DNA from 4 places in the Pseudomonas sp. LBUM1653 genome. Region 4 is predicted to be linked to each of the others. Evidence: predicted binding sites of a transcription regulator. Region 4 holds the regulator's gene; each other region holds the start of a gene.
What was found. Region 4 encodes FliA, which starts transcription of late flagellar genes. Its sites were predicted from a motif close to CTAAAGTTTNNNNNNNNNNNGCCGNTAA; they were not measured.

Region 1 (6,027 bases), 440 kb from region 4:
AGCGCAGCCGAAACCGACCAGTGGTGAGAGCAGCAAGGCGTAGCCGACCTTGGTCGCCTGCGCCCAGTCCACGCCGCTGGTGCCGTCACGCCCATGCATCAGGGCATTGGCCACGCCGACACCGATGATCGAGCCGATCAGGGTGTGCGACGACGATGCCGGCAAGCCCAGCCACCAGGTGCCAAGGTTCCACAGGATCGCGGCGATCAGCAGGGCGAAGATCATGGCGAATCCGGCGGAGGAGCCGACTTGCAGAATCAGCTCTACAGGCAACAAGGCAATGATGCCGAACGCCACCGCGCCACTGGACAGCAGTACCCCGAGGAAGTTGAAGAACCCGGACCAGACCACCGCGAAATTCGGTGGCAGCGAGTGCGTATAGATCACCGTGGCGACGGCGTTGGCGGTGTCGTGGAAACCGTTGACGAACTCGAAGCCCAAGGCAATCAGCAAGGCCACGCCCAGCAGCAGGAATGGCGTCCAGGTGGTCACCACCGTGCCGAGTTCGTTCATGTCGTGCATCAGGCTGTAGGCGGTGAACAGCAGCCCGATACTCAGCACTGCAAAAAACATAACCAGGGTGAGCACACCGGGTTTTTTATCGAATTGCGGTTTGGCGCTACTGGCGGGCGCCGGGGCGGCGGTAAAGGAGGGGGTAGCCATGCCGGACATTCCTGAGGAGGGAAGGAGTGTCGCCCATGATCGTTGCAAAATGTTACAGGGAGACTGCCCTGGATCAGGGTTTGGTTTTTTCGCGGCTAACACCGATCGAAAGATCGCTGGCGCCTACAAATCCTGGCGCTTGCGAAACGCCCAGCGCCCTGCAATCACGGTAAACGTCGCGACCAGCGCCACCAGAATCCAGAACCCTTCCGGGTCCTGTGAGAGCGGCACCCCGCCGACGTTCATGCCGAAGAACCCGGCAATGATGTTGATTGGCAAGGCCAGCACCGTCACCACCGTCAGGGTGAACAGGGTTCGGTTACTCTGTTCGTTGAGGTTGGCGGCGATTTCCTCCTGCAGCAGCTTGATCCGTTCACCCAGTGCCGTTAGGTCGTTGATGATCAACGCAAACTCCTCGGTGGACTTGCGCAGCTCCTTGACGTCTTCCTTCTGCAACCAGGGTGGCGGGCGATTGAGCAGGCGCAGCAACGACCCAGGCTCCAGTGCCAGCAGGCGTTGCAGCCGCACCAGCACCCGGCGATTGGCCCCCAGTTCAGCGCGGTTGGTCGACAGGCGCGAGGACAGCAGTTCATCTTCGATCTGATCCACGCTCAGGCTGGTCTTGCGCACGATCTGGGTCAGTACTTCGCCCTGGTCGCGCAGCAGATGCACGAGCAACTCCAGCGGCGAGCGGAAGCATTCACCGGCCTTTACCGACGAACGCAACTTGTCCACCGAATGCAGCGGTTGCAGGCGTGCGCTGATGATCAGTCGACTGCGGGCGCAGACCCACAGCGTCGAGACATCGGAGGAGGTCATGCTGCTGAGGTTGAACACCACGTCGTTGACCACCGCCAGCAACGCCGAATCGACATGTTCGATGCGCGTCGACCGAGAGCCTTCATGCAGGGCTTCAAAAAACTCGTCGGGCAGTTCCAGATGGCTCTTCATCCAGCGCTCGCACGCGGCATGGGCGAGGTTCAGGTGCAGCCAGAGAAATTGCTCGGCGTCTTGCGGTTGTTGCAGGTACTGCAATGCCCTGGCCGAATCGATCTCCTGGCCGCGCTCACCGGGGCGAAAGCTGAAACCGTAAAGCAGGCCGAACAGATCCGGATCGCGATGGCTGTGATCGATGCTGTGGTTCATGAGGGCTCGCATGGGGGGCGCCTGTCGCGTGTTTTACAGGTTCACGTGAGCCGCATCATTGCAAGGCTGGATGACGGTTTTGTGACAATCAGTTGCTGCAAAAAATTGTGCTGCCGGTGGTCGGATTTATCTCAAGAACCGCTCTGGCACGCCGATCACGCTTGGGTTAAGTTGCGCGCCCTCGGCCCTCAGCCAGGGTCGCGGACAGGGATGTCTGGACCTATTTCACGCCATTACCCGGGCGTGCCTCATTCCTGCCATGAGTACCCTTCGATGCTTTTGCAAAAGTCCTTGAGAGCGCAAGTTCTCGCCCTGCTCAGCGGTAGCCTGTTCGCGATGCTGTTGATCGCCCTGGCCTGCTTTCACTTTCTGTCCAGCGGAGTCCAGAACTACGCCAATCTGATCGAAGGCCCGCTGCACACTTCGCAATTGATCGATGAAGCCAACCTGCAGTTCAAAGTGCAGGTGCAGGAGTGGAAAAACGTCTTGCTGCGTGGCAAGCAACCGGCGGACCTGGACAAGTACTGGAAGCAGTTCGAAGACCGTCAAGGTGATGTGCAGCGCATTCTCGGTGAGCTTGCCGGACAGAAAGGGATCGAGCCGCTGCTCAAGACGCGCATCGAACGCCTGCGGGACGAACATCGCCTGCTGGGCGCGGCGTATCAGAAAGGCCGCGATGCCTTCGTGGCCGCCGGTGCCGACCCAACGGTTGGCGACAGTGCGGTCAAGGGTGTGGACCGTGCGACCAGCGATCAGATGAGCGAACTGGTCAGCGCGTTGCGCAAGCAGGGCGCCGAGCAAGCCACGTTGATCAGCGCCGCGGCCGACCGCACGGTGTGGCTGGGGATCATTGTGATGCTGGCCTCAGGGCTATTGATCGGCCTGTTGAGCCTGTGGCTGGTCAACCGCTATCTGGTCGAGCCGATCCGTCAGTTGATCGAGTACGTGGCGCAACTCAGTCATGGCCGTTTTGCCGAGCATGTGGACAGCAGCCGCCAGGACGAACTGGGGAAGCTGGCGATGGCGGCCAACACGCTGCGCGATTTCCTCGCCGAAACCTTCAGTCGTTTGCAGCGCAGTGCTTCGGACCTGGACAGCGCCAGCGGTGAACTGAACTCGATCGCCACCTTGATGGCCGGTGGCACCCACGAACAGTTCAACCGCACCGATCAGGTCGCCACGGCCATGAACGAAATGTCCGCCACTGCACAGGAGGTCGCTCGTCACGCGGTGGATGCCGCGCGCGCGGCTGACGACGCCGACCAGTCGGCCCAGCAGGGCGAAAAAGTCATGCAGGGCACCATTCACACCATCACCCGGATGCGCGGTGAAATCGCCAACACCGCCACGGTCATTCGGCAGCTGGAAACCGACAGCGGGCGCATCGGCAAAGTGCTGGAAGTGATTCGCGGCATCGCCGAGCAAACCAACCTGCTGGCCCTCAACGCGGCCATCGAGGCGGCCCGTGCCGGTGAAGCCGGGCGTGGTTTTGCGGTGGTGGCTGACGAAGTGCGCAGCCTGGCCCAGCGTACGGCGGCATCGATCATCGAGATCAACCAGATTATTGAAACCGTGCAAACGGGTGCGGTACACGCTGCCCAGGCGATCGAAAACGGTCAGGCGCGCAGCGACGAAAGCGTCGAGCAAGTGACCCAGGCCGGCGCCATGCTGGAGCGTATTACCTTGGCCGTGGAAGCCATCCGCGACATGAACCGCCAGATTGCGACCGCCGCCGAAGAGCAGACGTCAGTGGCCGAAGACATCTCGCGCAACCTCACCGAGATAACCAGCATCGCGAGCACCAATCTGGACAACGTGCAGCGCACCGAAACCGCAAGCAACAACCTGCACGGGTTGTCGGGGCAGTTGAACGAGGTGACGGCGCGGTTAAGTGCGTGATGGGTGTTGCGGGCGTCTGATCTGCACCTGGTAGATGCAAAAAAGCCGCACGATGGAAACATCGTGCGGCTTTTTGCTGTGTGCATCAGTCGTCTTTTTTGTTCTTCAGGACTTCGCCGGTGGCGGCATTCAGGTCCACGTCCCATTCAACATTTTTGGCGTCGCGCAACTCGACTTCGTACTCGTAGCCGTTGAAGTGGTTGTCCAGGTCACTGTCGGTAATCGTGGCGCCCGGGTGCAGCTTCAGCACGATCTGATTCAGTTCTTCCAGCGGTTTGATCTTGCCATCCTTAACCAACTGAGGGATCTGGTCGACGGGAACATCAGCTTGGGCCAGGCCAGCGGTGAGGGTCAGGGCGGCAGCGGTGAACAGAGCAGTCAGGGTTTTCATGGGGTTCTTTCCTTGGGTGAACTGTTTAAGTGGGATCAGATTAACTGTGGCAACTTAATTCACGCTTAAATTCCCTTGAGTCGAATGATCAATACCCGTTATTGCGCAGCACCTGCGCCACAGTCACCGCCGCCGGGCGTTTGTAGAATTTCAGCAATTCACTGGCGCGGTTGGTGAAAATCCCGTCGACGCCAGCCTCCATGACCTTCTGGTAATCCACCGCCTCATCGATGGTGTAGACGTGCACCAGCAGGCCCTGATCGTGGGTGTACTGGTTCATCCACGGTTGCACCAGGTCGGCGTAGCTCTGATCGCCACCGTGGGTCAGCGCGGCGGACGGGCCGGTGCCGATCGCGCCCTGGGCCTTGGCATAGTCGACCCAGCGCTGGAACTCGGCTTTGTCTTTCGGTTGCTGTTTGGCGTAGTAGGCGGCTTTGTCCTTGTCTCCGGATTCGGCAAAGGTCACGGTCGATTTTGGCTCGATGTTGCCTTCGCCAACCCACAGCAGCAGGATCTTCGGCACCTGCGGCATTTCCTTTTGCAGCAGTTCGAGGCTGCTCTTCTCGAACGTTTGCAAGACCACTTTGCCTTTGCCCTGACCGACGCCCAGTGCGCTTTTGGCCAGTTTCGAACCCGCGGGGCTCAACCACCCGCGATCCTGGAGTTTTTCCTTGAGGTCGCGTTCGATGCCGGGGAATTGCTTCGGCTCCTTGGTTTCGATGTACAGGCCAGGCTTGTGCAGCGGATTGCCTTGGGCGATGTCGATGATTTCATCGAGGGTGAGGATTTTCAGGCCGGCAAACCCAGGCTGCGCGCGATCCGGGTAGGCCGCGTTGAACCAGCTGCCGGCGTCCAGGGTTTTCAGCTCGGTCATGGTGAAGGCATTGGCCGGGCTGTCCTTGCGCTCGGGGAACTTGCTGGCGACGTCGGTGGTGCGTTGCAGGTTGTTGTCGTGCAGGGCGAAGAGCACGCCATCCTTGCTGCGCTGCAGGTCCAGCTCCAGGTAATCGGCGCCCAGGTCACGGGCCAGTCTGTAGGCGGCAGCGGTGGATTCCGGTGCATCGAAAGACGCGCCACGGTGGGCGATCACCGCCGGGTGTGGAATGCCCACGCGGGTGGCCAGGGCGGCGGGGCCGGGTTCGCTGGCGGCCTGGGCTTGGCCGAGGCCAAGCAGCAAACTCAGGAGCAGGGCGCTTTGGGTGAAGGTGGCCGGCATGGTCGAGATCCTTTCGCGATAGGTTTCAAAGAGGTCTCTTTTAACAATTGAACCGGACAAGCGCTATCGCCAGACCGACATAAACCTGTTCAAAGCAGGTTTTTTGCCGCGCTGCCGCGATTTTTCAGTACCCACGGTTTAAAACTCAGCCACAACAAGACCCCCGGTACCTGCAACGCGATCATCACCCCAAGTGACCACCGATAAGCCTCAACCGGGTGCCCTTGCCCATATGCTGGCCACAGGTTCAGAATTTCTCCCATCAACCACTGCAAGACGAACGCCAGCACGAATACCACCAGGTTGAACGATGAACTGACCCGCCCGGCAAGCTCAGGCGACACAGACTGAGCCACGATCGCGTAGTTCATGGTGGTGGAGGTGCCGAAGAAGCTGAAACCCATAGCAATCAGTAACGGCGATACAGGTAGTCCGCTGATCATTAGTAATTGAAATGCGATGAAGATTGAAACCCCGCCACCACACACCATGATCGGTTGCACACCAAAGCGCCGCAGGTAGTCGGTGATTGAGCCGAAGACCAGCGAACCTGCCACCATTGCCACGGTACCCCAGAGCAGGGCTTTAGCCATGTTGGACTCATTCAACTGGGCTACATCGCGTAGCCAAGGCCCCATCCATAGCGACAACACTGACATGTAGATCGCATGGGCAAATACCGAGTACAACGCCAGCCGCCAGAATACCCATG
Region 2 (6,027 bases), 1.3 Mb from region 4:
TCGATTGAAGTGATAAGTAATCTGCAGGCAACGCGATCTGCATGCCCTCATAACCGCTACGCACTTGCACGGTCAGGTGGAAGATCGAAGCCTCCCATCCCTCTGGCTGCGTTTGGCGATGAGCCTGCTCAACGCTGCGCTTAAGCACTGACAACACGTTGTAGGCCAACACCGCCGAAGCAAACCCGAGCAGGGCCGCCTTGGGGTTGCCCAAGGTTCCGAGTTCACTGTCCAGCACCGACTCCAGGCGCTGGAACATCCCTTCGATACTCCAGCGACGACGGTACAAATCGGCGATTTGCTCAGCGCTGATGGTCTCGGGCAAGTTGCTCCAGAACAACAACGTGGTGTCGCCTGATTCGGTAGCTTTTTGCAGATTCAGCTCGACACGCCGCCACTGACGTCCACCTTTCACTTCGATGATTTGCTCACGCACGCTTCCGGTCGCGACCGCGACAGGTTCCTGCCAGTCGCCTTCCTGAAACAGGCGCGGATGTTTACTCGGCTCACGAACAATGAAGGCAGCCCCGGCGTCTTCACAGGCCTCCATGACCGGGAGCGTGCAGTAGAGTCGATCGGCCATCCACAACTGGCCGGCACGGGCGTTTTCCAGCAACGGCAGCACACCGACACGCTCACTGGCATAAGCATCTTCACAGGGCTGGAGGTCGACGACCTGGTCCAGATCAGGGTCGTAAACCACGACCGAAAAACCAGGCCGCGCGGCACCTCGTTCACGGCGCAAAGCATCCAGACGTTTTTCACTGGCAGGCAGGTGGTTACCGTCAACGACCCGCAGTTGCCAGCCGGGCAAAATGGCAGAACAGCCCAACTCCTCAATCGTCGGCGTCAGGCGCTGCGCACTGCCGCTCACCAAGGCGCGCAGCAGCGCGGGCTCTGTGCGGCTGACCTTGTCGTAAAGCGCCGCCAAGCTGACGGGCAGATCATCCATCTGCCGTGCGGCGGCATGCAGCGAAGGGCGCAACCCCAGTGAAACAAGGGACATCAGCTCAACGATGGTCGAAAACAAAAGCTCGCGCGGGTACTGCCGTTGACGGTGTTCTTCGAACACCTGATCGACCCACTCAGCTGGAATGGCCTGCTCCAACACCAATTTGGCCATGACACTGGCCGGTGTTTTTTTCTCGAACCGCGCTAAAACCTCTGCCCACATCGTCTCGTCTTCCTGACCGGAGTTTTTGGAGGATTTTAACAAAGACCTTGAAAGGGGTGGCCCTTACGGCGACTCACTTTTCCAAACGCCGGAATGCCGGCCCAGCGAAAAGTAAGCAAAAGGCTCTGCCCCACCACTCGGTGCCTCGCTGTGGCTCGGCATGCCCTCACTCCGGCATTACTCCGTGGGTCGCCGCGATGGGCCATCCATGGCCCAGCGCGGCTAAACCGGCGTCCTGCCGGTTTCCCCACTGCGCAATGCCTGCGTTCGGCCAGCGTGGTTTAACAGGGCGCCCAAATCTAAAGCCAAAGCGAGGCGGCCTGACAGCCGGCCTGATTTCAAGTGAACACGCATCCCTGTCGTTGATCGTTCCCACGCTCTGCGTGGGAATGCATCCTGTGACGCTCCGCGTCACCGTTGCGCACGGCTCACGTCATGCGTCGCATGCGGAACGCGGAGCGTCTCTGGCGGCGTTCCCACGCAGAGCGTGGGAACGATCAGATCAAGCGCACGCATCCACAGCCAGGTCGGCTATCAGGCCGCCTCGCTTTTGCTGTTGCCTTGGTTTTTGATTTTCTTGCCCCCTCGAGAGGCCGAGTGGAGGTTCTGCGCAGTGGGTAAACCGGCATGGATGCCGGTTTAGCCGCGCTGGGCCATGGATGGCCCATCGCGGCGGGCCCACGGAGCAGGACCGGAGCGAGGGTACCCCGAGCCTCAGCGAGGGGCCGAACGCCAGGGGCAAGAGCCCTTGGTTACTTGGGGCTCTTCCAAGTGACTCGCCGTAAGGGCGAAACCCTAAGTGGCCGTTACCGCAGGAATGGATATGTACTCCGTCAACAAAATCCAGGTCAGCTGTCAGGCCGCCTTCGCGAGCAGGCTCGCTCCCACAGTAGATCGGGTACATCCGCGAGCGATTTGTCGGCCATGAGGCCGCCATCGCCAGCAAGCCGGCTCCTACTGAAATGAAGTGGCCTCCAAACCAGTGAAAGCCACAGAAAAAAACCGACATCACTGTCGGCTTTTTCATAGGTTACTGCTTCGGCGATTCACCCGGTTTCGGTGCCGGGTCATCAAACAGGTTCAACCGCTCACGCAGTTCGTGAGCCGGCATCGGCTCCTTGTCCGCTGGCAACGCGTTCGGGTCGTCCCGTGCAACCGGAGCGGCTCCCGGAGCGGCCGAACCTTGCGGTGCATCGGGCGTAGGCTCCGCACCTTGCGAACCTTCGATAGCACGCTGGGCTTTCTTGGTCAGCACGATAATGTCGATACGACGGTTAACCGGGTTGAACGGATGCTCGCGATCGAACAGGGCCGACGAGGCATAACCGACCACGCGCGCCACTTGCGAGTCGGGATAACTGCCTGCCACCAGCGCACGGCGCGCGGCGTTGGCACGGTTGGCCGAAAGCTCCCAGTTACCGAACTCACCGGTGCCGGTGTACGGCTTGGCATCGGTATGGCCGCTGATGCTGATCTTGTTCGGCACTGCCTTGATGGTATCGGCCATGGCCAGCAGGATGTCTTCGAAATACGGTTTCAGGCGGGCTGAGCCTGAGTCGAACATCGGCCGGTTCTCGGCGTCCACGATCTGGATACGCAAACCGTCCGGGGTGATCTCGAACAGGATCTGGTCTTTGAATTTCTGCAGTTGCGGGTTCTCTTCGACCTTGTTCTGCAGCTCTTGCAGCAGCAGTTCCAGGCGCTCCTTCTCCACCATCTCGGCCATGCCTTCGACCTGTTCGACGTCGACCGTCACCTTGTCCGGCTGCGGCTGGGTCTTCATCTCGGGGTTGAGGGTGTTTTCCGGCGCCATGGTCGGCGTGCCGCCCAGATCGATGATGTACGGCGTGCCACTTTCGGAAAAGCCGATCGGGTCCTTGAAGTAACCGGCGATGGCGATCTTCTGTTCCGGGGTGGCGGTGGACAACAGCCACAACACCAGGAAGAACGCCATCATCGCTGTGGCAAAGTCGGCGAAGGCGATTTTCCAGGCGCCCCCGTGATGCCCGCCGGCAATGCGCTTGACGCGCTTGATAATAATCGGCTGGTTGTTTTCCATGGCTTAACGACCACGAACCGCTTGTTCCAGCTCAGCGAAGCTAGGACGGTGCGCCGGGTACAGAACCTTGCGCCCGAACTCCACGGCCAGCGACGGCGGCATGCCGGAAGCAGAAGCCACCAGCGAGGCCTTGATGGCTTCGTAGACGTTCAGTTCTTCCTTGGCATCGTGGGCCAGGGAATGCGCCAGTGGGCCGAAGAAACCGTAGGCAGCGAGAATACCGAAGAAGGTACCGACCAGTGCCGCACCGACGTGCAGGCCGATGGACTTCTGGTCGCCCTCACCCAGCGAGGCCATGGTCACCACGATACCCAGAACCGCCGCGACGATACCGAAACCGGGCATGGCGTCGGCGATACCGTTCACCGCGTGGGACGGGTGCTCCAGGTCTTCCTTGAGGCTGTAGAGCTCCATGTCGAACAGGCCCTCAAGCTCATGGGGCGCCATGTTGCCGGAGGACATGATGCGCAGGTAATCACAGATGAACGCGGTCATGCGCTCATCCTTGAGGACCGTCGGGTACTTGGCGAAGATCGGGCTCGCAGCGGCATCTTCGATATCCGCTTCGATGGCCATCATGCCTTCGCGGCGGCTCTTGTTGAGAATCTCGTAGATCAGGCCCAGCACTTCAAGATAGAAGGCATGGCTGAAACGCGAACCGAACATGCTCAGGGACTTCTTGAGCACGTGCATGGTCATGTAACCGGGGTTGGCCTGCAGGAATGCACCGAGGGCCGCACCACCGATGATCATGACCTCGAAAGGCTGGATCAGGGCGGCAATCTTGCCATGGGAGAGCACGTATCCGCCGAGCACGCTCGCGAATACGACGATGATGCCGATTATTTTAGCCATAGGTAGGAGAGCACTTACTGAGTCGGGTTCAAGGTCATATTCGGAAGTTAAAAAATCTCTTCTTCTACTTATCGGCAAAACTGCGCCAGACTATAGCCAGTTCAGGCGAAAAGCTAATTTGACCCCCTCCGGGCATAGGTATTGTTGACGATGATCGCCTCCAGACATGGCTAGACAAACAAACGCCACGACGCCAACACCGACCACGCTCGAAGGCTGGGTCAAACTTCTCGACGGCGTGCGCCTGCCGGTTCCGCAGGCCAGTCACGACCGTGTCTGCCGGGCCATGCGCGACAGTCGCAGCTCTGTGCGCAAGATCGCCGACTTGATGCAGGACAGTCCGGCCCTGGCCTTGAGCGTGATTCGCGAGGCCAACCGGTACAGTCATGGCGGCATGACCGAGCCGGCGGAAAACCTTGAGGTCGCCATCAATCGCCTCGGCTTGAAGCGCACCGAGGAGCTGCTCGCGCGACTGCCCGCCATGCCCCAGGGCGAGATTCCGAAAGCCCTGCGCCAGTTGCAGTTGATCAGCCAACACGCCAGCCAACAGGCCAACGGTTTTTTTGCCAGCCGCCTGGCGCGCCTGTGGCAGGACATCCACTGGGGCAGCCTGCTGTTTCTGTCGCCGCTGTGGCCGCTGGCCCTGACGCATCCGCACCTGCTCGAAGACTGGGAGCTGCGGGTCATTCATAAAGGCGAATCGGCGCGCACCGTCGAAAAGCAACTGTTTGGCGCTCGCCTGCTGGAAATCGGCCTGGCCCTGGTGGACCTCTGGCACCTGCCGATCTGGGTGCAACAGGGCTATCGACTGCTGCTCACCGAGCAACGGGAACTGGTGAAAGTCCTGCGCATCGCCCGTGACAGCGAGCATCCGCTACGCCAGCAGAACCGCCTGGATGATGATCCGACCCTGCGCCGCTGGCTCAATCAACCGGCCAACACGGTGCTGTTGGCCAACGGCCTGGCGCTCTCGGCGCACCAGGCCTGGAACAGTCCGCACAGTGAGCGCTGGCAGTACCTGACCAGCCTCTACCTGCAAATCCCAATGGACGAAGTGCAACAACAATTGCACCAGCAGGCCGCCAACAGCGCGCGTTATCACGCCATGCCCGACCTCTGGCATCCCGCTGTCGCGCTGATCTGGCCATGGGGCATCAACCCTGTGCATGCCGGTTTACAGCCAGCCCCGGCACCCACCGCCGAAGACCTGGCGAAGTGGCGCAAACAATGCGCCGAGTTGTTGGTCGAGCCGAGTCGCTTCACCAATGCCATCCACCTGACCACCTCTGCCCGCGACGCGCTGGTTGCCTGTGGCATGCGCAGGGTGATGATCCTGATGGCCGACCGCATCCACGCCAATCTGCGTGTGCACCAGACGGCCGGCCTGCCTGACGAAGTGGCCGGCCTGAACTTTGCCGTCAGTCAAAGTGCCGTACTGCAACGCCTGCTCGCGCAACAGGCCCAGGTCCGCCTCACGCCTCTGAACAACGCGCAATTTTCCGCCTTGCTGCCCAACAACCTGCGCAGCCAGTTCAGCGGCGAACACCTGTTGCTGCGTTCGCTGCTCAACAATGGGCGGGTGATCATGATCGTCGTGGCAGACCAGGGTGGCGGGCCGTTCTCGGACATCACCGTGCAAGCCTTCGGCAAAACCGCGCAATGCATCGAAAAAGCGTTGCACAGCTTTAGCCAGCGCGGCCAATAAGGCTGCGCTACAATCCTCCCTTTTGTGCCCTGGAGACCTCACATGTCTGACTTCTCTGGCTTGCCGCTGGTGATCGAGCCGAGCGACTTGCTCCCTCGCCTCGACGCCCGCCAACTGATACTGGTGGACCTGACCAGCAACGCCCGCTACACCGAAGGGCATATTCCCGGCGCGCGGTTTGTCGATCCGAAACGCACACAACTCGGCCAGGCGCCCGCGCCGGGGCTGATGCCG
Region 3 (6,027 bases), 3.2 Mb from region 4:
TTCAAGCGCGTGGTCTGGGCACTCATGCCGCTACCGGCAATGTTGAAAACACTGGATAGAGACATGACTTACTCTCCGCGCAGGGCTGACACCAGCCCTTTGAATTTACTGTTGAGCAGGGTGAAGCTGGCCTGGAAGTTGACGGAGTTTTCCGCGTAGTTCGACTGTTCCAGCTGGGCGTCCACGGTGTTCTGGTCGATCGACGGTTGCATCGGCGTGCGGTACATCAGCGACTCGTCGCCATTGCCTAGACCCTGGGCTTCGATATGACGGCTGTTGGTCATGTTCAGGGCGAAGGTGCCGTTTTTGGCTTTATCGTTCTGCGCCTCGAGCACTTTCGAGAACTCCAGGTCCCGAGCCTTGTAGTTCGGGGTGTCGGCGTTGGCAATGTTGTTGGCCAGGACTTCGGCACGCTGAGCGCGGAAGCCCAATGCCTTTTCGTGAATACCGAGCGCTTTATCGAAGCTGATGCTCATGTCGGGAAACCTTCGGCTGACCTGATTTTTCGTACGATGGACATAGCAAGCGTCATGCCAATTCAAAAAAGCCCATAAACCGGGGCTTTGCGAGCACAGGTCCAGGCGGCAACGACAGAAAAGCGGCAACCGGTTTCCGCTGGATGCCGCTTTTCTGCCGCTTAGTCGACGCAACACGTTCCCTGTAGGAGCTGCCGGAGGCTGCGATCTTTTGATCTGGATCTTTAACAAAACAAAATCAAAAGATCGCAGCCTGCGGCAGCTCCTACGTGATGCAAAAGCGGCGGTCATAAAAAAGGGAGTCCTTGAGGACTCCCGTTTTTATGACCGCCGCTTTTGCATCACTTCGCCTGGTAAATAATCCCCGGGCTGCACTGGACCATCTGGTAATGATCCGGCAATCCGTTCAGCGCTTCGGACGCACCGAGGAACAGATAACCTCCCGGCTTCAACGTGCTGTGAATGCGCAACAGGATGTCCTTCTTCACTTCGGCGGAGAAGTAGATCAGCACGTTGCGACAGAACACGATGTCGAACTTGCCAAGGCTCGCGTAGCTGTCCAGCAGGTTGAACGAGCGAAACTCGACCCGGCTCTTGATCGGTGCCTTGATCGCCCAGCGCCCCGGCCCCTTAGGGTCGAAATAACGCTGCAGCCGCTCGGGGGACAGGCCGCGACCGATGGCCAGGCTGTCGTACTCGCCGGTCTTGCAGTTGTTCAGCATGGTACCGGAAAGGTCGGTGGCCACAATCTGCACGCCCATCCTCAACTGCCCGGCATTGAATCGCTCGAACTCGTCGATGGACATCGACAGCGAATACGGTTCCTGGCCCGACGAACACGCCGCCGACCAGATCCGCAGACGCTGGCCGGGACTGGCCTTGATCGCTTCGGGCAGCACCTTGTTCTTCAACACTTCAAACGGATAGGTATCACGAAACCATAGGGTTTCGTTGGTCGTCATCGCATCCACGACCATCTCGCGCAACCCGCTGCGCGGCTGGCTCTGAATGCGCTGGACCAGCTCACCCAGGGACTTGATGCCTTGCTGCTCCATCAGTTTGTTGAGACGGCTGGAGACCAGATACTGCTTGTTTTCACCGAGCAAAATGCCACAGGCTTTTTCCAGGAACACCCGGAACTGTTCGAAATCCAAATTACCCGTAGACAATGCTGCCGCCTCTAAAATCGTGTTGACTGCCGGGGGCCGAACGCCCCTAGCTGATGTCTGCTGCTTTGATCCGGTCGACTACCCGGGATGCCAGGTCATCAGGACGGAATTTGGCCAGGAAGTCATCGGCACCGACCTTCCTCACCATCGCCTGATTGAACACACCCGACAACGAAGTATGCAGGATGATATGAAGCTTTTGCATGCGAGGGTCGTTGCGGATCTCGGCCGTGAGGGTGTATCCGTCCATTTCCGGCATCTCGATGTCGGAAATCATCATCAGGAACTCCTCCTCCGGCTTCTTGCCCTCGTCGACCAGTTTGCGCAGGTAATCCAGCGCTTGCCGACCGTCGTTCAACGCCACCACTTCAACACCGACCGTTTGCAGGCAACGGGTGACCTGCTTGCGCGCCACCGACGAGTCATCGACCGTCAACACGCGCAAGGAGAGCGCCTTGTGCTGGGTCTCGACATCCACCACGCCGGCGGAAATCGCTTCCGGGGTCGGTGCCACTTCCGCCAGCACCTTCTCGACGTCGATGATTTCCACTAACTGGTTGTCGACCCGAGTCACCGCCGTCAGGTAATGATCACGCCCCGTGCCCTTGGGTGGTGGATGAATCTCCTCCCAGTTCATGTTGACGATGCGTTCCACCGAGCGCACCAGGAAGCCCTGGGTCTTGGTGTTGTACTCCGTGATGATCACGAAGGGGTTGTTCTTGTCCTTCAAGCCACCGGAACCGGTCGCCATCGCCAGATCAAGGATCGGAATGGTCGCCCCCCGGATATTCGCCACACCACACACGACAGGACTGGACTTGGGCATCAACGTCAGTTTGGGGCATTGCAGCACCTCCCGCACCTTGAACACGTTGATCCCATACAGCTGCTGGCCGTCGAGACGGAACAACAGCAACTCAAGGCGATTCTGCCCCACCAGTTGCGTGCGCTGGTTTACCGAATCCATTACACCAGCCATGCCTGACTCCTACGCCAACGCTAAGTGTTGTTGCGACGCGCCTTCATCACTAAACGGCACGGCGCTTGCTTTTTAACTGTTATGAACACAGAACCGACATTATTCCGACGCCTGACCACTCCGTGCCGCCACTGGCTCGGGGTGTTGTCGGCTGTTTGCCTGTTCAACGCTGGCAGCCCTGCCCTTGCTGACGCGGTTACCTTGCCTGACATGCTTATCGGCGTCACCCAGGGCTTTCTTGAATTCACCGTAGAGGACTATTTGGCGACCAGTCAAACCCAAGGTCGCTACGAAATCCAGGTGAACCCGCTCGATCCGCGCTTGCGCATGCCGATGTGCGACAAGGAATTGACAGCCACCTTGGAGAGTCCGGCCAAGCCGTTGGGTCGCGTAACGGTCAAGGTTCGCTGCGAGGGAACATCCCCCTGGACAGTCTTCGTACCCGCTCAAGTACGCCTGTTTCGCGAGGTCGTCACCACCACCCGGCCACTGCGTCGCGCCGGTATTGTCGAACCGCAGGACGTCATGCTTCGTGAGCGCGATATCAGCCTGCTCAACCAGGGTTATCTGACGGCCGTGGACCAGGCCATCGGGCAACGACTTACCCGACCAATGGTCAATGATCAGGTCATCAGCCTGGTGCACATCGAACAGGCGCAAGTCATAAGCAAGGGCGACCAGGTGGTGATTACCGCCCGCAGTGGTACGCTCAGCGTGCGAATGCCCGGCGAGGCATTGGCCAGTGGTGGCCTGAGCGAACAGATTCGAGTCAAGAACCTCAATTCCAAACGGGTCATCAAGGCGCAGGTCATCGCGCCGGGCCAGGTGGAAGTGTCCATGTAGAGCTTGTTGCGGGTGAAGATGTGGCGCCGACCTCGGCGGTTCCCTAAACTGTGTGCCAGGCACGGCAAGCGCTGGCGCGCGCAAGCTCATTTGATAAATGAGCCTAAAGTTTTTCAGGGAATGGCCGAAAACATGGCAAGCGTCCAAATTCCCAGAGGTTTTTTACCATGGTCATCGATTTCAGCCGTTTGAACAGCTCCCCGTCACCCACGGGCAGTACACGTACCAGCGCCGCCAGGGAAACTGCCGAAACCGGCAAGCCTGCCGAGCCCACCCCCTCGGCCGAACAGGCCAGTACCGTCAAAAGCGGGGAATCGGTACATCTGAGCAATGAGGCGCAACAGTTGCAGAAGATCACCGATACGCTGCGCGATCAGCCTGCCGTCGACAAATCCCGCGTGGCCGAGTTGAAAGCAGCCATCGCCGATGGCAGCTATAAAGTCGACAGCAACCGTGTAGCCAGCAAATTGCTCAACTTCGAAGCCCAGCGCTAGGCCTCGGCCCGCGCCAGGCTTTTGGACGCTTAAACCCCAAGGCCAGCCATGCACGACACTAATTTACTGCAACTGATCACCGACGACCTTGCTCCAGCGCAACGCTTGCTGGAGTTACTGCGCACCGAATCCCTCGCTTTGCATGGCCGCGACATGCAGTTGCTGGAAGAGATTCTGGCGCAGAAGCAGGCAATGATCATCGAGCTCGAACAGCATGGCCGCAAACGCAGTGAGATTCTCGCCAGCCTCAACCTGCCAGCCAACCGCAGCGGTCTGGAGCAACTGGCCAGCCAATCGAGCGTTGGCGAAGCGCTGCTGGCGCAAAGTGATGTACTGACCGACCTTCTGGCTCAATGCCACGCCGCCAACGCGAACAATGGACAGTCGATCCTTGTACAGCAGGCCGCCACGGCCACCCAGCTGAGAATCCTTAACGGCGGCGAACAGCCCGCGCTCTATGACGCCAGCGGATCATTCTCCAGGCTTGTGAAACCACGCCCGCTCAGTCAGGCTTGAGCCTGTCGATAAGCACGCTCTATCAAGACGCGAAACATGCTGGCAAAATGCCGCCTGCCGTAGTCAACATTTGTCTGGAGATTGATTAACCGTGTCCAATGCCTTAAACGCGGAAGATGCGCCGCAGCCACCCAAGGTGCTCAGCACGCCCCTGGAAATCTCCGGCAATTTGCGCCAGCTGCTAGACAGCCATGACCCGCTGATTATCACGTTCCACGAGCGCAGCCAGCGCTTCCAGAGCTATCTGGTGGACCTTGATCGTGAACGCAACATGATTGCCCTGGACGAAATGATTCCCCGCGATGGCGAACGTTTCCTGCTGGCCGGCGAACCCTTCAAAGTCGAAGGTTTCCATGAAGGCGTGCGCATCGCATGGGAAAGCAATGGTCCGCTGACCATCGACGAATCCAACGGCAGCCGTTGCTACCGTGGCATCCTGCCCGATGAAGTCGTCTACCACCAGCGCCGCAATGCGTTCCGTGCCGCATTGAAACTGGCCCAACTGGTCAACGTCAATCTGGACGGTGAAAAACTCAAGGCATCGATCAGTGGCAAGCTACTGGACATTTCCGCCACTGGCTGCAAGTTGCGCTTCGAAGGCGACATCACCGGCAGCCTGCAACTGGGGCAGGTTTACGACCGTTTCAGCGCCGATCTGCCCTTCGGCAAAATGACGGCACCGGTTGAACTACGCTACCTGCACTTCGAAGAAAAGATCTCAACCACCTTCGCCGGCGTTCGCTTCCACAACATGAGCGGGCTGGTGCAGCGTCAGGTCGAGCGGTTCGTCTACCAGTTGCAACGCGAAGCGCGGCGCTTCGACAAAGACGACTTCTGAGACAACGTCTCAAGCAAAAAACGGGCAGTCCCTTGCGGTGACTGCCCGTTTTTTTTGCCTGAATGTCAGGGCCTGGCTTCGGTAAAACTCTGCTCCCTGCCTGAATCCGGTTCTTGCGGTGGATGATCGGTTTCCGGTTCCGGTTCCGGTTCCGGACTCGGCTCAGAAGGAATCGGATTCTGCATCTGATCCTGCACCACTTGCTCATCCACCCGCGGGTCAAGGGCCGCCACCAGTGGCGAACTCGACATGCTGTCCGGCATGGCGACGTGGTGCAGTGGCGCGTCGTCCACCTGATGCAGATTGGTCACCGCTTTCGGACGAATTCGCCACACCAGCACCAACGCAAAGAAACTGAAGAACGCGTAGAGCATCTGGCTGCCGAACAACTTCATCAGCACACCCGCCACCAGTGGCCCGATGCTGGCGCCCACGCCGTAGGTCACCAGCAACATCGCCGTCAGCGATACCCGTCGATCTCCTTCGACATGGTCATTGGAGAAAGCCACTGCCAACGGATACAGGCAGAACTGGACCAACGAGCAGAGGAATCCGGCGGCAAACAGGACTTCCAGCGGCACCCGTTCCATGATCGCCAGCGGCAACGCAGCCAACGCCAGGCTGAACGCGAAACACCGAATCAACAGCGCCCGGTCATAGCGATCGGACAACCATCCCAACGGCCACTGCACCAGCAACCCGGCAAAAATGC
Region 4 (6,027 bases):
ACGCCGGCCTGATTGACCAGAACCAGGCCAAGGCCCGGCGTTCGGAAGTGGCGCAGGAAGCCGAGTTCTACGGCTCGATGGACGGTGCCAGCAAGTTCGTGCGCGGTGACGCCATCGCCGGTCTGCTGATTCTGTTCATCAACCTGATCGGCGGCATGGCGGTCGGTATCTTCCAGCACAACATGACATTCGCAGACGCCGGCAAGGTGTACGCCTTGTTGACCATTGGTGACGGTTTGGTGGCGCAATTGCCATCACTGTTGTTATCCACAGCGGCGGCGATCATGGTGACTCGTGCTTCGGGCTCCGAAGACATGGGCAAGCAGATCAATCGGCAAATGTTCGCTTCGCCCAAGGCGTTGGCGGTGTCGGCGGGCTTGATGGCGGTGATGGGGCTGGTGCCTGGCATGCCGCACTTCTCCTTCCTGTCCATGGCCGCCCTGGCCGCGGGCGGTGCGTACCTGTTCTGGAAAAAGCAGAACAGCGCCAAGGTGCAAGCCCTGCAAGAGGTCAAGCGTCAGCAGGAGCTGCTGCCATCGCCGGCCCGCGCCCAGGAAACCAAGGAGCTGGGCTGGGATGACGTGACGCCGATCGACATGATCGGCCTGGAAGTGGGCTATCGCCTGATTCCGCTGGTGGACCGCAACCAGGGTGGTCAATTGCTGGCGCGGATCAAGGGCGTGCGCAAGAAGCTGTCCCAGGACCTGGGCTTTCTCATGCCCACGGTGCACATCCGCGACAACCTCGACCTGGCACCGAGCGCCTATCGCCTGACCCTGATGGGGGTGATCCTGGCCGAGGCGGAGATTTACCCGGATCGCGAGCTGGCGATCAACCCGGGGCAGGTCTACGGCACGCTCAACGGTATAACCGCCAAAGATCCGGCTTTTGGCCTGGAGGCGGTGTGGATCGAAATCAGCCAGCGCGCCCAGGCGCAATCGCTTGGCTACACCGTGGTCGATGCCAGTACCGTGGTGGCTACCCACCTGAACCAGATTCTGTACAAGCACTCCAGTGAGCTGATCGGCCACGAAGAAGTCCAGCAACTCATGCAATTGCTGGCGAAAAACTCGCCAAAACTCGCTGAAGAGCTGGTGCCGGGTGTGCTGTCGCTGTCGCAATTGCTCAAAGTCCTGCAAGCGCTGTTGGCCGAACAGGTGCCGGTACGCGACATTCGCAGCATTGCCGAAGCCATCGCGAACAATGCCAACAAGAGTCAAGATACCGCCGCGCTGGTGGCAGCAGTGCGCGTTGGCGTATCCCGCGCAATCGTGCAAAGCATTGTAGGCACTGACTCCGAGCTGCCAGTGATCACGCTGGAACCAAGGTTGGAACAGATATTGCTCAATAGTCTGCAGAAGGCAGGACAAGGCTCGGAGGAGGGCGTTCTGCTGGAGCCAAGCATGGCTGAGAAGCTGCAGCGCTCGTTGATCGATGCGGCGCAGCGGCAGGAGATGCAAGGTCAACCGGTGATTCTGCTGGTAGCCGGTCCGATTCGCGCGATGCTCTCGCGATTTGGCCGGCTCGCAGTCCCGGGTTTGCATGTGTTGGCTTATCAGGAGATTCCTGACAACAAGCAAGTGACCATCGTTGCGACAGTAGGGCCCAACGGCTGAGGTAGTGGTTTATGCAAGTTAAGCGTTTTTTCGCCGCCGATATGCGTCAGGCCATGAAGCTGGTTCGTGAGGAGCTGGGTGCCGATGCCGCGATCATTGGCAACCGCCGCATCGCCGGTGGTGTCGAGCTGACGGCTGCCCTGGATTACCAACTGTCGGCGCTGGCCCCGCGCGTCCCGAACATGGAGCTCGAGGACGAGCTGCGCAAGACTCAGTCACGGATCGTCACTGCCCAGGCCGAATTGAGCCTGCGAGGCGAGAGCGACAGCGACAAAAATACCAATCAACAGCTGTTTGCCGGCCTGCCACTGACGGCTGCCGAACCGCTGATCGAACCGACCCTGGCCGAGCCGCGCCGTCCCGCGCCGGCGCCTGCCCCGGCGGCCGCTCTGGATACGCGGGTCTTCGACTCGATGCGTTCGGAACTCAACAGCCTGCGCGAACTCATGGAAGTACAACTCGGTTCCCTTGCCTGGAACCAGCTGCAGGGCAGCCGTCCGGACCAGGCGAACCTGTGGCGTCGCCTGCAACGCATTGGCGTGTCCGGCCCGTTGTCGCGGGATTTGCTGGCGCTGGTCAGCGAAATTGAAGAGCCCCGTCAGGCCTGGCGCATGTTGCTGGCGCACCTGGCGCGGATGATCGTCACACCGGAAATGGAACCGCTGGAAGAGGGCGGCGTGATTGCCATGGTCGGCCCGGCCGGCATGGGCAAGACCACCACCCTGGCCAAGCTGGCGGCCCGCTACGTGCTCAAGTACGGCGCGCAGAACATTGCCCTGGTGAGCATGGACAGCTTTCGCATCGGTGCCCAGGAGCAACTCAAGACCCTCGGGCGGATCCTCAATGTGCCGGTGACCCACGTCGATCCGGGCCACTCGCTGGTCCAGGCGCTGGATCCCTTGTTGCGCAAGCGCGTGGTGCTGATCGATACCGCCGGCCTGCAAGCCAGCGACCCGGCCCTGCGCATGCAGCTCGAAAGCCTGGCCGCTCGAGGCATCAGGTCAAAGAATTATCTGGTCCTGGCAACCACCAGCCAGAAACAGGTTCTAACCGCCGCTTATCACAGTTACAAGCGTTGTGGGCTCGCTGGCTGCATCCTGACTAAACTGGATGAAACGGCAAGCCTGGGTGAGGTGTTGAGTCTGGCCATCAGCCATGAGTTGCCGGTGGCGTACCTGACCGATGGCCCGCGGATTCCAGATGATCTGCATCTGCCGCGTCGTCATCAACTGGTCAGTCGGGCCGTCAGCGTGCAAATGCAGGAAGAACCCAGCGAAGAGGCCATGGCTGACATGTTCGCTGATATCTACCACAGTCCGACCAAGCAGGTTGGCTGAGGTAACAATGAATAGTTTTTGTACCCTACATCGATGGCCTGCCATGCATTGTTCCGGTTGTGAACGCGCAGCCAGTTATGTGGCCCCGTCTATGCAGAACAAGGTAAAGAAATAACATGGGCAGCATGCATCCTGTACAGGTGATCGCGGTGACCGGCGGCAAAGGTGGCGTCGGCAAAACTAACGTGTCAGTGAACTTGTCCCTGGCTTTGGCTGAGCTTGGCCGGCGCGTCATGCTGCTGGACGCTGACCTGGGCCTGGCGAACGTCGACGTTCTGTTGGGGCTGACACCCAAACGTACCCTGGCCGACGTGATCGAAGGCCGCTGTGAGCTGCGCGACGTACTGTTGCAGGGCCCCGGTGGCATCCGCATTGTTCCGGCGGCGTCCGGCACCCAGAGCATGGTTCATTTGAGCCCGGCCCAGCACGCCGGCCTGATCCAGGCCTTCAGCGACATCGGCGACAATCTCGACGTGCTGGTGATCGACACCGCTGCGGGCATTGGTGAGTCGGTGGTCAGTTTCGTGCGCGCGGCCCAGGAGGTGTTGCTGGTGGTCTGCGACGAGCCGACTTCGATCACTGACGCCTATGCGTTGATCAAATTGCTCAACCGCGATTACGGCATGAACCGTTTCCGCGTGCTGGCCAACATGGCGCAGAGCCCGCAGGAAGGGCGCAACCTGTTCGCCAAGTTGACCAAGGTCACCGACCGCTTCCTCGACGTCGCCTTACAATATGTCGGTGCGGTGCCTTACGACGAAAGCGTGCGCAAGGCCGTGCAGAAGCAGCGCGCCGTCTACGAGGCCTTCCCGCGCTCCAAGTGCTCGCTGGCGTTCAAGGCGATCGCGCAGAAGGTCGATACCTGGCCGCTGCCCGCCAACCCGCGTGGGCACCTGGAATTTTTCGTCGAGCGCCTCGTGCAACAAACGGCAGGACCGGTGCTATGACAGCCAGCGGTTACAACCTCTACAAGGCATCGGCGCGTGACGCGCAGTACGAGCTGATCGAGCGTTACGCGCCGCTGGTTAAACGCATTGCCTATCACTTGCTGGCGCGTCTGCCGGCCAGTGTCCAGGTCGAAGACCTGATCCAGGCCGGGATGATCGGCCTGCTGGAAGTATCGACCAAATACGACGCCAGCAAAGGCGCGAGTTTCGAAACCTACGCGGGCATCCGCATCCGCGGCGCCATGCTCGATGAAGTGCGCAAGGGCGACTGGGCGCCTCGTTCGGTCCACCGCAATACGCGGATGGTCAGCGACGCCATTCGCTCGATTGAAGCGAAAACCGGCCGTGACGCTAAAGATCACGAAGTTGCGGCCGAACTCCAATTGAGTCTTGACGATTACTACGGGATTTTGAACGACACCCTGGGCAGCCGGCTATTCAGTTTCGACGACCTGTTGCAGGACGGCGAACACGAAGGGCTGCACGAGGATGGCGCCAGTGCTCATCTGGAACCGTCACGCGATCTGGAAGATGAACGCTTCCAGGCCGCGCTGGCGGACGCGATTGCCAATTTGCCGGAGCGTGAGCGTTTGGTGTTGGCGCTGTACTACGACGAAGAGTTGAATCTCAAGGAAATCGGCGAGGTCCTGGGGGTCAGCGAATCCCGGGTCAGCCAGTTACACAGCCAGTGCGCGGCCCGTTTGCGGGGGCGTCTGGGAGAGTGGCGAGCGCGCTGAAGGCAGTGTGGGGGCACTGCGACGCGGCTGGTGGGGTGATGAACCGCACCGGTCTCGATCCGTTGTACTCCAGACAGTCATCGAGTGTTTTGCCAGATTGATTGAAATGGCGCGTCCAGGTGCTGGGCGCGTTTTAGTCTGCTTGGAGGTCGAATTGGACAAGAACATGAAAATCCTCATCGTTGATGACTTCTCAACGATGCGGCGGATCATCAAAAACCTGTTGCGTGACCTTGGGTTCACCAACACGGTCGAGGCCGACGATGGCACTACCGCCATTCCGGTACTCAACAGCGGGAGCATCGACTTTCTGGTGACGGACTGGAACATGCCTGGCATGACCGGTATCGATCTGCTGCGCCACGTGCGCGCCGATGAAAAGCTCAAGCACCTGCCAGTGCTGATGGTGACTGCCGAAGCCAAGCGCGAGCAGATCATCGAAGCAGCCCAGGCCGGCGTAAACGGCTATGTGGTCAAACCCTTCACGGCCCAGGCGTTGAAAGAAAAAATCGAGAAGATTTTCGAACGCATCGGTTGAACTGCGCCACGGGGGAGCTATGGGGCATAACGAATCATCCCAGGGCGATTTTGAATCGACCCTGAAAAAACACGCCGTCGAATTGGTCGCGAGCCTTGAAAAGGGCAGGTTCGGCGATGCTGTGCAATTGATCCATGAGCTCAACCAGACCCGTGACCGTGGCCTGTACCAGGAAGTGGGCAAGCTCACCCGCGAGTTGCATAGCGCGATCGTCAATTTCCAGATTGACCCGCACATGCCGCAAGCCGAGGAAGTGTCACAGATCACCGACGCCACCGAACGCCTGGGGTATGTGGTCAAGCTGACTGAAGCCGCCGCCAACCGCACCATGGACCTGGTGGAAAACGCCACGCCGCTGGTCAACAGCCTGGCTGACGAAGCCCAGGGCTTGAGTACCGACTGGGGACGGTTCATGCGGCGCGAAGTCGGGGCTGAAGAGTTTCGTGAACTGGCCCGGCGCGTCGACGGTTTCCTTACGCGCAGCAGCGCAGACAACCGCGCCGTGTCGAGCAACCTTAACGACATTCTGCTCGCCCAGGATTACCAGGACCTTACCGGCCAGGTGATCAAGCGCGTGACCCAACTGGTCACCGAAGTAGAAAGCAACCTGCTCAAGCTCGTGCTGATGGCCAGTCAGGTGGACCGCTTTGCGGGCATCGAACATGACCGTGAGGCGATGCTTGCAGAAAAAGATCCACAAAAACATCTCTCCAAGGGTGAAGGTCCGCAGATTCATGCCGATAAAAGAGAAGACGTTATGTCCGGTCAGGACGATGTGGACGATTTGCTATCCAGCCTGGGTTTCTAGAAATTTGGAATTTTAGGTTTTTTGGGTTTTTAGACCTGTAGGAG

Region 1: a site for FliA is predicted at 1,940-1,967, ahead of ACA054_RS06240 (methyl-accepting chemotaxis protein). Genes of this name have one in related genera too.
Region 2: a site for FliA is predicted at 4,157-4,184, ahead of motA (flagellar motor stator protein MotA). Genes of this name have one in related genera too.
Region 3: a site for FliA is predicted at 3,571-3,598, ahead of flgM (flagellar biosynthesis anti-sigma factor FlgM). Genes of this name have one in related genera too.

What each region holds. Positions count from the first base shown of each region.
Region 1 is NZ_CP166803.1:1,386,348-1,392,374, forward strand. Features, by position in the region: gene ACA054_RS06230 (inorganic phosphate transporter) at 1-663, opposite strand, end outside; gene ACA054_RS06235 (transporter) at 787-1,809, opposite strand; gene ACA054_RS06240 (methyl-accepting chemotaxis protein) at 2,083-3,708, shown strand; gene ACA054_RS06245 (PepSY domain-containing protein) at 3,794-4,099, opposite strand; gene ACA054_RS06250 (glycerophosphodiester phosphodiesterase) at 4,188-5,315, opposite strand; gene ACA054_RS06255 (MFS transporter) at 5,405-6,027, opposite strand, start outside.
Region 2 is NZ_CP166803.1:544,359-550,385, reverse strand. Features, by position in the region: gene ACA054_RS02475 (IS4 family transposase) at 1-1,123, opposite strand, end outside; gene motB (flagellar motor protein MotB) at 2,205-3,233, opposite strand; gene motA (flagellar motor stator protein MotA) at 3,237-4,088, opposite strand; gene ACA054_RS02460 (HDOD domain-containing protein) at 4,255-5,793, shown strand; gene ACA054_RS02455 (rhodanese-like domain-containing protein) at 5,836-6,027, shown strand, end outside.
Region 3 is NZ_CP166803.1:5,682,261-5,688,287, forward strand. Features, by position in the region: gene flgC (flagellar basal body rod protein FlgC) at 1-65, opposite strand, end outside; gene flgB (flagellar basal body rod protein FlgB) at 69-476, opposite strand; gene cheR (protein-glutamate O-methyltransferase CheR) at 818-1,645, opposite strand; gene ACA054_RS25620 (chemotaxis protein CheV) at 1,692-2,624, opposite strand; gene flgA (flagellar basal body P-ring formation chaperone FlgA) at 2,706-3,467, shown strand; gene flgM (flagellar biosynthesis anti-sigma factor FlgM) at 3,635-3,961, shown strand; gene ACA054_RS25635 (flagella synthesis protein FlgN) at 4,010-4,477, shown strand; gene ACA054_RS25640 (flagellar brake protein) at 4,569-5,315, shown strand; gene ACA054_RS25645 (MFS transporter) at 5,381-6,027, opposite strand, start outside.
Region 4 is NZ_CP166803.1:1,822,641-1,828,667, forward strand. Features, by position in the region: gene flhA (flagellar biosynthesis protein FlhA) at 1-1,616, shown strand, start outside; gene flhF (flagellar biosynthesis GTPase FlhF) at 1,628-2,953, shown strand; gene fleN (flagellar synthesis regulator FleN) at 3,070-3,900, shown strand; gene fliA (RNA polymerase sigma factor FliA) at 3,897-4,637, shown strand; gene ACA054_RS08390 (chemotaxis response regulator CheY) at 4,804-5,175, shown strand; gene ACA054_RS08395 (protein phosphatase CheZ) at 5,195-5,983, shown strand.